Regions from separate parts of the Clostridium thermobutyricum genome, predicted to be linked through region 3. Evidence: riboswitches for the same ligand, from Rfam matches in the RefSeq annotation. Region 3 holds a riboswitch; each other region holds the start of a gene.

Region 1 (2,282 bases), 660 kb from region 3:
ATCTAAAAAATCTAATGGATTAGAAAAAGTAGGTAATCCTACATACAAATGTATAGATTTATCTATTGATTCTGTTGAATTAGAAATTAGAATAGAACCTCCATCAGATTATTATTTAAATATACTTGGACAAAAAACAGTAGCTGTAGTTTGTGTAGACAGATGGTATAAAGCAAAAGAAGAGTATATATCTTATACTTTCACTATAATTCCTATTGAAACAATTGTAGATTTTAATCTTGATTTAAATAATAAAGATGAAATTTTAGAATTTTTAGAAACAAAAATTTATATGGATTGTTCATTTACTAATACTAGAATTAAGTTTTCAACTTCTGGAAATTTTACTGCTAATAATCATCCTATAACTTGCGATAAAAAATTTTATTTAATAGAAGAAGGTATATTTAAACATAAAGAGTTTCCAATAGTTTTTAATAAAGTTTATTTACCATTTCAACATTCATCTTTAAACTTAACTCAAATAAAATAAAAATCAGTTTAATATAAATATTAAACTGATTTTTTTATCTAACCTAAAGCTCTTTTATTTCTTTTTCTTTTATTTTTAAAATGTAAACTCATTACAATTACTAAAATAATAAATACAATTATTATTGAAATAAATATAAGCTTCCAGATAGTAACAACTTTATATGTAAGTGTCATAGTAGTAGTATCATTTAATTGTCCTAATTTATAATTCCATTTAACTTCATTTGGACTAACATGCTCAGTAGCATTAGTGCTAATTAGTTCTCCTGGGAACATTATTGTATTACTATATGGAATATTATCTATGTAATTTCTTTGATATTTTTCATTATATTTGTTTCTTAAATTAAAAATATTTTTACTAATAGTTATAGAAATATCATAGATAGATTCATAAAAATAATCTTTCTTTACAACTTTATAATCTAGCACTTTATAAATATTTTCATCTCCTACTAACTTTCCAGCATTATCAAAATTAATAGTTATTTCTTCAACATTCAATCCATTGCTAGTATATTTATTTACATCAACATTATTCATTTTTATATTTTTTTCTATAAGATCATTATTAATTTGATTTTTAGTTTCATCATCATATACAGCTTTTAAAATAAATTTTGCTTCACCTTTTTCATTTATATTTGTTCTAGTTGATACATTTATTTTTCCGCATCCAATAAAGCAAAATGATACTATAATACTTAAAATAAGAAAATATTTTTTCATTGAAACTCCTCCTAGCTTTATACCAGTAGTTTTTTCAATTATTTCTCATTTATACATAAACTGCTCATAAAATGGGGAAGGCCTACAGATTCTCTGTAGACCTTTGGTATATGGGGTATAATTTAAATCGACTAATTTTTACCCTTTATATTCTAACCACAAAAAAGCTACCCTCCATAGAGTAACTTTCAACATAAACGTATAATAATCCTGTTTAATACATTTATTTACAAAAAGTAATAATACTCTTTGGCAACTGGCTGACATAGTAAAAACTTTAGTCCCTATAGTTTTGCGTCCTTAGATTTCTCTAAATTTGCCTATTTCTTTCTTCTTCTAAATATTACCATAAAACGATGTTTTCATCAATACTTTTTTTAAAATTTTTTACTATTAATTTTTATTTTTTTATTTTAATAATAATTACCCTAAATTAAAGTTAATCTCTCACTTTTAAAACTTTTATAATAATCATTTTGTATTTTTATATCTTTACTACTGATTATTTTAAAAATAATTGTATTTAATATATATATATATAATAAAAAATAAAAGTGGCAAAAGCCACTTTTTATATTCTTTTTCTAATTACTCTTCTTTTTCTTTTTATAGTTCTCTATTATTTTTATATTTTGCTCAGTTAGCTCTACTTTTAATCCAAATGGATTTATATTTACACCTTTAACATCTTGAACCATATTTATTAATGTATCATAATTTAAAACGCTTCCATTCCACTTTTCTTTATCATAAAACTTTTTAAATTCAACCCAGTCTGTAAATGCTGGAATCCATAAAGCTCCTTTAGAATCTTCTAAAATTGCAAAATTAACTTTAGTATCTTCTTTTAATTCTACTTTTCCAACCCCTATATTATTTTCTTCAAATTTCATAGGTACTAAATATTCACCTTTAGATATTTCCTCCATCATTTTTTCCTCTAAAATTCTTATAACTCGTCCTTTACCTTCATAATTAGCTTTTAAATTAATTTCTTGGAAAAATTTCATCATAGAATAATTAAGTTCTGGATTTGTTACAGGTATATTAATTTTTTC
Region 2 (2,282 bases), 1.7 Mb from region 3:
TTGTGATTTATCAAAACTAATTCCTATAACATCTCCATAATTAAAGCTTTGATTGTTTAACATAGCATCTAAAGTTTTTGTTGTATCATTTCCTTTTATAACTTCTGATTTTATTATTGATGAATTTTTTAAATTATAAAGAGAAATTTTCATACATTGTGTTTCTATATGACCTAAATATGGATTATATCCAGAAACACTCATCTCTTTAGTTAGAGGATTAAAGCTTACGATTCCTGATAATGTTCCCCACCAATTATAAATATTCAACTTACTATTAGCTAATTTATAATCATTAGTATTTATTGTAGACTTAATTGTTTCTTCCATAGCACCTTCTGGTTGAACACCTATATCAGAACCACATTTTATACTGCTAGGCAAATCATATGAGAATTCTCCATTACTATTTGAAGTTGTATTATAACTCTTTCCATCTGCTACAATATAAACTTTTTTATTTGCTTCTGTATTTCCTGTAACTACTGTTTTGTCTATTCCATATAGAGCTTTCAAATTTTTAGTTTCATTAGTTACTTTCTTTAATCCATCTTTATTTATTTGAACATATATTGTATCTTTTGATTTTTCTTGCCCATTTAAGCTCATAAATAAACCATTGGATTGTATTTTTAAATAATCTCCATATTTAAATGTTAAGCCTTTAATATAACTATTAAATTGGTTATTAGTATTTGCACCTTTAAATATTTTTGTGCTTTCTACTGTTCCATCATTATTATATAAAGTTACTGTATAAACATCTGCCCAAGTTGCACCACAAAAATATATTGGATTACTACTTGTTGTTGAAGTAAATTTCATTTCATTAGTGTCAAATCCTAAAGTTAAAACTTTATATATTCCTCCCCAATTTCCATAAAGAGTTATATTAGAATCATTTAATGAAATAGCCTTACTACCATTTTCTTTAGTATTGGTAGTTTTGCTAGCTTTTGCATTAACAGTTTTACTAGCTTCTACTTGAACTGGTTTGTTATTTAAAGTAGTTGCATAGCTACTTAGTGAAGGTGCTACTGAATAACTTGTTACTGCAGCTATACATATGACAGACATTATTTTTTTCTTATTCATTTTTTCATCTCCTTAAAATAAAAATTCTAAATATAAAAATTTATTCCCCTAAAGATTCCAATCCATTTTGGCAAAAAAATAAGACTAGTCCCGAAAGATAGTCTACTAATCAAAAAGATTAAAACTTTTCGGCAACTGGCTGACATAGTTTAAAACTTTAGTCCCTTTAGCTTTGCGTCCCAAGGTTTCCCAAGGTTTGCCTATTAAATTTATAAAAAGATATTACCATATACTTATGTATAATTTTTTAATATAAATATAAATTTACTTCACAAATATTATAAATTTTTACTATAAAAAAATACCCATTGTCTATTATATCCAAAGGGTATTTTAATGTTATTACGTAAATTATAGTTTTATTTTTTTGTTCATTTAATATATGTTTAGATATAGATTGTTAATAATAATTATAATTAAATTGAACTTTCTCCCCAATATAAATTATCTTCTTCAATAATATTTGCAACTATTTTATAATGCTCTCCTATGCCTTTGTAATCAGATGCCAAGCTCATTACTAATATCGCATTATTTAATATAAACGGTCTCGGAGAAGATTTTAAAACTTTTTCATGATATTTTTGTGTTAAACTATGATCTGTTATTTTTATAAAGCTATATTCATGTCCATTATGAAAAAAATTTGCAGTAATTCTATGTGGCTTAAACCTATCTATCCATAATTTTAGTTCACAAACTTTAAACATTATTAATGAATATTTTTTTAATTGTTTTTCAATCTCTTCTATGTGTACAAAATTAGACGCATTATAAAAAATATAATCTTGATTCATTAAATAATTGCTTATCTCTTTCTTAGTTGCAGTCCCAACCTTCTCAATATAATAATTATCATCAATTATATAATTTTCTGGTTGATATCCGCAATTTTGTTTCCCTTTTAATTGAACTCTAATTATATCCATTATCTCTACTTGATTTTCTTCGCCCTCATATATTAAATCGTTATCATTCAATGCAAAATTGGAATCTTTATCTTCTGATACTAATCTAATAAATTTACCATTTTCTTTATCTATACCAGCCACACAATAGCCACCATTTTTATCTGATTTAGTTAAAATTATAACCTCTTTCTCCATAATTATCCCCCTTTATATATGAATTATATTAATTTTTTCATTCTTTAATGTATTTCTCACATATTCTGCAACTAATCTTCT
Region 3 (2,282 bases):
AATCTTAAATAGTATAAACTTACAAGAGGCAACAGAAGCTCAAAAAGAAGAAATATCTAATGATATGAATAAGATAACAAATCAAATTCAACAAGAAAATCAAAAACAAGCAAATAAAGTAGCTGCAGATAAAGAAAAACTTCAAAAGCAAAGAAAAGCACTAGAACAAAAAGAAGAAAAATCAAAAAATGCTGATGATGTAAAATTAAATAAGAAAAATAGTGATATAGTTTCAACTTCAAAAAATGTAGTTTATACTGATAATGCTTTAGGAATAAAATTTACTATTCCAGCAGATTGGGTAAATCATATATTAATAAAAGAATATGGTGATGGAATAATAATTAATTTCACTTCAGAGGACGTAAAAGAGCCAGTATTTATGTTATCTATTGAAAGAAATGGAGAAATGGATGGACTTTTAGACAATGAAATAACTAAAGTAATAAACGGACAATATTTTGTATACGGACAGGCACCTATGAATTCATTAGATAGTAACAAGCAAGCAGCACCTTTATTTAAACAACTTATGAGTGAAGCAAATACAGTTAAAGATTCACTTTCAAGCTCAAGATAATAAATATAAAATTAGAAAGATAGATATAACTATTTTATATCTATCTTTTTTATTTGTAGAATTTTTATAAAACTACATATTTATAAATACATTACACAGAATTTGTAATTAAATTTAAAAAAGTATTAATTTATTTTAGATTGCTTTATATAAAATAATTTTTTTTAAGATATATTTTATATAAGTAATGAATAAAAAAATGAATATAAAGTTAATATTAAAAAATATATGGTTATTAAAAAAAATAAAAAAATATGTATAATTGTTATAGTCATTTATGTTTTTTATAAAAAATAATTTATAAAATCTTATAAAATATAAAATCTGAAGCTTTGAAATACATTTTTTAATTTGGGCACTTTAAATGTATAGAGCTAGTAGTGCAACCGACTGATTTATTCAATAGAAATTGGAAAAAATCAGTTTTTTTATTTTTAAAAATACATTTTTTGTTATATAGAGATTAATAAATAAAATATATTTAAAATTAATATAAAATCTGAAGCTTTGAAATACATTTTTTATTTGGGCACTTTAAATGTATAGAGCTAGTAGTGCAACCGACTGATTTATTCAATAGAAATTGAAAAAATCAGTCTTTTTATTTATAAAGAATTATTTTAATAAAAAGAATTTAAGTTATGTAAATTTAATTTTAGGAGGGAAATTCATTGAATAGGAAAAAAATAGCTGTTATTATAGCAACTGCAACTATTGTAGGAGGAATTTATATGAATCCTGTAATTGCTCATGCAGATAATATTAATAATGTTGCTAATATAAAAGTTCAAGAGCAAAATAATTCAAATATTACTAATAATATAGATGCTTATGATCAAGCAAGTTATATATCATTAAATAATATAACTTTTAGTAGTGATAAAGATATAAGTGGAAAATATCTTTATGTAGAAGTTGAAGGTTATGGACAAGTTACAGTTGGAGAAATTAAAACTACAATGATAGATGGTGTAAAGCATTATATAGTTCCGAAAGCTGAAAATGGTAATGATATTCCTGTAAACAAACCATTAAATGTAAAATTTTATATAGCTAATTCACAATTCGAAAAATTTGATTTAAGTAAGTGTACTTTAGCGTATGAAATGAAAGGAGTTGAATTTCATGCTTTAGATGTGTTTCAAATTAAAGTAAAATCAAAGTTACCAGAAGAATATAATGGTGAAGATGTATATTATTCATTAAATCCACTTAGTACAACAAGTCAAGTTAATGAAATAAAGCAATTAAAACAAGTTAAAATAGCAAAAGATGGAACAGTTAATGTTTATACTAATTCCCAATCAGCGGGAAATATATATTTCTATATAAAAAATAAGGACGGTAAATTTACAAGATATTTTACACAATATATACCTGGGGCAGTAAACTATACTATAAAGAAGCTTGATTATTATCAAAATGCAGGAAATGGAACATATTTAACTTCTAAAATGCCAGCATCTTTTGTTTGTCCAGAGAATCAAGCATGGGTTGTAATGGGAAATGGCATGATAAATATAAATTTAAATCCAGGGAAAATACCAGATTCAAGTAAGATAAAAACAACAATAAGTATAGAAGGTCTAGATGGAAAAATTATAGGAACTCCAGAAAGTGCAACTGGGGAATTAGGAAAGAAAACAAATTTAAAAACACCAAATATACCAGAAGGATATCATTTAGTAAATATAACTGATAA

The links. A riboswitch is a leader RNA that binds a small molecule or an ion and turns the genes downstream of it on or off. The one in region 3 is predicted to bind cyclic di-GMP.
Region 1: another riboswitch for cyclic di-GMP. It lies ahead of HMPREF1092_RS03430 (hypothetical protein); the one in region 3 lies ahead of HMPREF1092_RS17030 (hypothetical protein).
Region 2: another riboswitch for cyclic di-GMP. It lies ahead of HMPREF1092_RS08335 (discoidin domain-containing protein); the one in region 3 lies ahead of HMPREF1092_RS17030 (hypothetical protein).

What each region holds. Positions count from the first base shown of each region.
Region 1 is NZ_KB850956.1:768,711-770,992, reverse strand. Features, by position in the region: gene HMPREF1092_RS03435 (GntR family transcriptional regulator) at 1-493, shown strand, start outside; gene HMPREF1092_RS03430 (hypothetical protein) at 532-1,224, opposite strand; cyclic di-GMP riboswitch class I at 1,473-1,555, opposite strand; gene HMPREF1092_RS03425 (SseB family protein) at 1,809-2,282, opposite strand, start outside.
Region 2 is NZ_KB850956.1:1,787,437-1,789,718, forward strand. Features, by position in the region: gene HMPREF1092_RS08335 (discoidin domain-containing protein) at 1-1,095, opposite strand, end outside; cyclic di-GMP riboswitch class I at 1,223-1,306, opposite strand; gene HMPREF1092_RS08340 (dual OB domain-containing protein) at 1,512-2,201, opposite strand; gene HMPREF1092_RS08345 (DUF488 domain-containing protein) at 2,214-2,282, opposite strand, start outside.
Region 3 is NZ_KB850956.1:110,954-113,235, forward strand. Features, by position in the region: gene HMPREF1092_RS00515 (hypothetical protein) at 1-580, shown strand, start outside; cyclic di-GMP riboswitch class II at 897-981, shown strand; cyclic di-GMP riboswitch class II at 1,072-1,155, shown strand; partial or broken gene HMPREF1092_RS17030 (hypothetical protein) at 1,252-2,282, shown strand, end outside.